Regions from separate parts of the Streptomyces sp. NPDC090994 genome, predicted to be linked through region 2. Evidence: riboswitches for the same ligand, from Rfam matches in the RefSeq annotation. Region 2 holds a riboswitch; the other holds the start of a gene.

Region 1 (2,387 bases), on a different contig from region 2:
GAAGATCTTGTACGGCTTGTCCTCGACCAGGCCGAGCTGGATCAGCTCCTTCAGCCCCTTGTCGATCTTCGTGAGCTGGGAGCCGGAGGCGATGGGCACGACGAGCTGGTCGGGCAGCCGCCAGCCGAGCTGCTCGCAGATCTCGTACGCCAGGGTCTTGGAGCCCTCGGCGTAGTACGGGCGCAGGTTGACGTTGACGAAGCCCCAGCCCTCGCCGGCCGGGTCGCCGATCAGCTCGGAACAGAAGCGGTTGACGTCGTCGTAGTTGCCCTCGATGCCGACGAGTTCGCCGCCGTAGATCGCGGCCATGACGACCTTGCCCTGCTCCAGGTCGTGCGGGATGAACACGCACGAGCGCAGGCCGGCGCGGGCGGCGGCGGCGCCGACGGCGCCGGCCAGGTTGCCGGTGGAGGAGCAGGAGAGGGTGGTGAAGCCGAAGGCGCGGGCCGCCTCCAGGGCCTGGGCGACGACGCGGTCCTTGAAGGAGTGCGTCGGGTTGCCGGAGTCGTCCTTGACGTACAGACCGCCGGTGACGCCCAGCTCGGCGGCGAGGCGGTCGGCCTTGACGAGCTTGGTCCAGCCCGGGTTGATGTTGGGCTTGTCCGCGACATCGGCGGGGACGGGCAGGAGGGGCGCGTAACGCCAGATGTTGGTGGGGCCCGCCTCGATGCGCGCGCGGAGCTTCTCGGTGTCGTAGGACGAGAAGTCGTAAGCGATCTCCAGCGGGCCGAAACACTCCTCGCAGGCGAAGACCGGGCCGAGGGGCACGCGGTGGCCGCATTCCCGGCAGGAGAGCGCCGTGGCGGGGCCGAGATCGACGGAGGCGGCGGGAGTGGTGGTGCTTTCGGCAGTCTGCACAGCCATGGAGGCGAGGCCCTTTCTCCTCATCTTCCTCACGACGCATCTCGCCGTGAGACGGATTTGGCACCTTCCCGAGCCGGGAGCCTCGCTTCTTCACGAGTGCCGACTGGAGGGTTGCCGGGGCTTCATCGGGCCGTGTCCCTCTGCCCCTCTGGATGAGCTGTATGTGGTTGTCAGCGGCGGCCACCCCCGACATGCGATGGTCATCCGCGTTGTTCAAGACTGTAACCGACGGCCAGGACAGTTGAGATAGTCGTCCGATGCGCGAGATGGATCACATAAGGGATGCGTGGTCCGTACAGGGAGGAGCCGCAGACCGTGCTGGAAGAAGTCGAGCGTTGGCTCAGCGCACGTTCCTGGTCCGTGTCCGACCGGCCGCTCCACCAGATACTGGCCGCCAAGCAGCGCACGGGCCAGACCGTCAGTGTGGTGCTTCCCGCGCTGAACGAGGAGGAGACGGTCGGCGACATCGTCGCCGCGATCCGGCACGACCTGATGTGCCAGGTGCCGCTGGTCGACGAGATCGTGGTGGTCGACTCCGGGTCGACGGACGCCACCGCGAAGGTGGCCGCGGCGGCCGGCGCCCGCGTCGCGCACCGCGACGAGATCCTCCCGCGCGTCGCGCCCGTGCCCGGCAAGGGCGAGGTGCTGTGGCGGTCGCTGCTGGTGACGGGCGGCGACATCGTGGCGTTCGTGGACGCGGACCTGAGGGAGTTCTCGTCCGACTTCGTCACCGGCATCGTCGGTCCGCTGCTCACCGACCCGGACGTGCACCTGGTCAAGGCCATGTACGACCGTCCGCTGGGCTCCGCCGCCGGGCAGGGCGGCCGGGTCACCGAGCTGATGGCCCGGCCGCTGCTGAACATGCACTGGCCGCAGCTGGCCGGGTTCGTGCAGCCGCTGGGCGGCGAGTACGCGGCCCGCCGCTCGCTGCTCGAACGGCTGCCGTTCCCCGTGGGGTACGGGGTGGAGCTGGGGATGCTGGTGGACGCGCTGCACCTGGTGGGGCTCGACGCGCTGGCCCAGGTGGACGTCGGGGTGCGCAAGCACCGGCACCAGGACGGGCAGGCGCTGGGCCGGATGTCCGCCGCGATCTACCGCACCGCCCAGCTGCGGCTGGCCCGCGGCCATCTGATCCGGCCGTCGCTGACCCAGTTCGAGCGCGGCGAGGACGGGTTCGAGCCGCGCACCTTCTCGGTGGACACCGAGGAACGGCCACCGATGCTGGAGATCGCGGAGTACGCGCGGCGCAAGGTGGCGTGAACGTACGTTTGAGCTGGTGGCGGCCGGGCTAGGTTGAGGCGTATGGCTTCAACCTTCGGTGCTGCTCAGGTACTGGTGGCCTCCAACCGTGGCCCCGTCTCGTACGAGATCCGCGAGGACGGTTCGCTGCGGTCGAAACGCGGAGGCGGCGGGCTGGTCTCCGGGCTGTCGGCGATCGGGCCGGACGCGGGGGCGCTGTGGGTGTGCTCGGCGCTGTCCGACGGCGACCGCGAGGCGGTGCGGCGCGGGGCCGGCGAGGACGG
Region 2 (2,387 bases):
TGTTCCAGCCGTCGACGACGAAGGAGAGCACCCCGACGCGCGGCGCGTCGTCCCCGAACAGTGACAGCACCCGCACCTCGGGCACCTCGGCGAGCCCTTCCCGCACCTTGCCGATCAGGTACTCCTCCCGGGCCACCAGCGCCTCGAACCCGGCCTCGGTGAGCGCCTTGCAGGCGGCGGCGATCGCGTAGGCGCCGATGACGTTGGGCGAGCCGGCCTCGTGCCGGGCGGCGCCCTCGTGCCACTCGACGTCCACTCCCCCGTCGGCGCGCCGGGCGACCTTGCGGCTGGCGCCGCCGCCCGCGAGGTACGGCTCGGCCTCGCGCAGCCAGTCGGCGCGGCCGGCCAGCACGCCCGAGCCGAAGGGGGCGTACAGCTTGTGCCCGGAGAAGGCGACCCAGTCGACGTCCAGGTCGCGGACGCTCACCGGGTGGTGGGGGGCGAGCTGGGCGGCGTCCAGGACGATCCGGGCGCCGTGCGCGTGCGCGGCGGCGGCCAGCTCCCGCACCGGCCACAGCTCGCCGGTGACGTTGGAGGCGCCGGTGACACAGACCAGGGCCGGGCCGTACGGCTCCCGGTCGGCGAGGGCCCGCTCCAGGGTCTCGACGGCCTGCGCGGGGGTGCGGGGGGCGTCGAGGAAGGTGACCTCGGCGTCGCGCCAGGGCAGCAGCGAGGCGTGGTGCTCGGTCTCGAAGACGAAGACCCGGCAGCCGGCGGGCAGCGCGGCGGCCAGCAGGTTCAGGGAGTCGGTGGTGGACCGGGTGAACACCACCTGGTCGTCGTCCCGGCAGCCGAGGAAGTCGTGCACGGTCCGCCGGGCGTTCTCGAACAGGTCGGTGGAGAGCTGCGACAGGTACCCGGCGCCCCGGTGCACGCTGCCGTAGTACGGCGCGTAGGCGGCCACGTCGTCCCAGACCCTCTGGAGCGCGGGGGCGCTGGCGGCGTAGTCGAGGGCGGCGTAGGTGACCTCGCCACCGGTGACGAGCGGCACGGTGACGTCCCGGCCGAGGACGGGCAGCGGGGCGAGGACAGCGGTGGGCACGGACATGGCGGACTCCCGTGAGTACGACGCGCGAGGCGAAGAAAGAGAAAGAAAGGGGGGTGCGGAGGCGGGGCTCGGCGGCCCTAGCGCATTCGCTGATTCACGGGAGACTCCCTCGGACGACCCAGGACCCCTGGTACGCGAGGGGTCCGCGCTTGCCGTGGACCTTGCTGTCCACGGCCTGGTCTTCACCCGGGGCACCCCGCCACGGACGGAGGGTTGCCGGACAGTCGGCCGGGGCCTCATGACTGTCACTCATGACCTGGTTCGAAAACGTACGTGAGGTGATCGCCGTCCCGCAACCCGTGTCCGGATCACGGGACGGACGTCACAGGCGCCGTCAGGCGTTGCTGGCGGCCACCCAGCGCTCCAGGGCGTGCCGGGCCGCCCCCGAGTCGATCGACTCGGCGGCCCGTGCCATGCCGGCCCGGATGCGGTCGGTCAGCGGCCCCTCGCCGGGCTCCAGGGCCACCAGGGCCGCCGCCGAGTTGAGCAGCACCGCGTCCCGGACGGGGCCCGGCTCGCCGCCCAGCAGCCGGCGGGCCACGTCCGCGTTGTAGGAGGCGTCGGCGCCGCGCAGCGCCTCGACCGGCACGATCTCGATGCCGACGTCGCGCGGGTCGAAGACCTCCTCGGTCACCGTGCCGTCCCGCACCACCCACACCCGGGAGGTGGCCGTCGTGGTCAGCTCGTCCAGGCCGTCGTCGCCGCGGAAGACCAGCGCGGAGTTGCCGCGCTCGGCGAAGACCCCGGCGATGATCGGGGCCATCCGGGCGTCGGCGACGCCGATGGCCTGGGAGCGGACCTTGGCCGGGTTGGTCAGCGGGCCGAGGAAGTTGAAGACCGTGCGGATGCCGAGCTGGCCGCGGGCGGCGGCGACGTGGCGCAGCGCGGGGTGGAACTTCACCGCGAAGCAGAAGGTGATGCCCGCCTCCTCGGCGACCTCGGCCACCCGCTTCGGGGTCAGCTCCAGATTGACGCCGAGCTTCTCCAGGACGTCGGAGGCGCCGGAGGCCGAGGAGGCCGCGCGGCTGCCGTGCTTGACGACCTTGGCGCCCGTGCCGGCGACGACGATCGCCGACATGGTGGAGATGTTGACGGTCTTGGCGCCGTCGCCGCCGGTGCCGACGATGTCGACCGTGTCGCCGGGCACCTGGATCACATGGGCGTGCTCGTACATCGCGCGGACCAGGCCGCCGATCTCGTCCACGGTCTCGCCCTTGGCCCGCAGCGCCACCGCGAACCCGGCGATCTGCGCGTCGGTCGCCTCGCCGCGCATGATCGTGTCCATCGCCCACGCGGTCTCGTCGGCGGACAGGTCCCGTCCGCCCAGCAGTCCGTTCAG

The links. A riboswitch is a leader RNA that binds a small molecule or an ion and turns the genes downstream of it on or off. The one in region 2 is predicted to bind S-adenosylmethionine.
Region 1: another riboswitch for S-adenosylmethionine. It lies ahead of thrC (threonine synthase); the one in region 2 lies ahead of ACIQR3_RS08230 (aminotransferase class V-fold PLP-dependent enzyme).

Annotation. Positions count from the first base shown of each region.
Region 1 is NZ_JBIVWS010000004.1:403,534-405,920, forward strand. Features, by position in the region: gene thrC (threonine synthase) at 1-864, opposite strand, end outside; SAM riboswitch class I at 882-1,023, opposite strand; gene ACIQR3_RS12010 (glucosyl-3-phosphoglycerate synthase) at 1,180-2,124, shown strand; gene ACIQR3_RS12015 (trehalose-6-phosphate synthase) at 2,167-2,387, shown strand, end outside.
Region 2 is NZ_JBIVWS010000003.1:180,576-182,962, reverse strand. Features, by position in the region: gene ACIQR3_RS08230 (aminotransferase class V-fold PLP-dependent enzyme) at 1-1,048, opposite strand, end outside; SAM riboswitch class IV at 1,189-1,305, opposite strand; gene trpD (anthranilate phosphoribosyltransferase) at 1,383-2,387, opposite strand, start outside.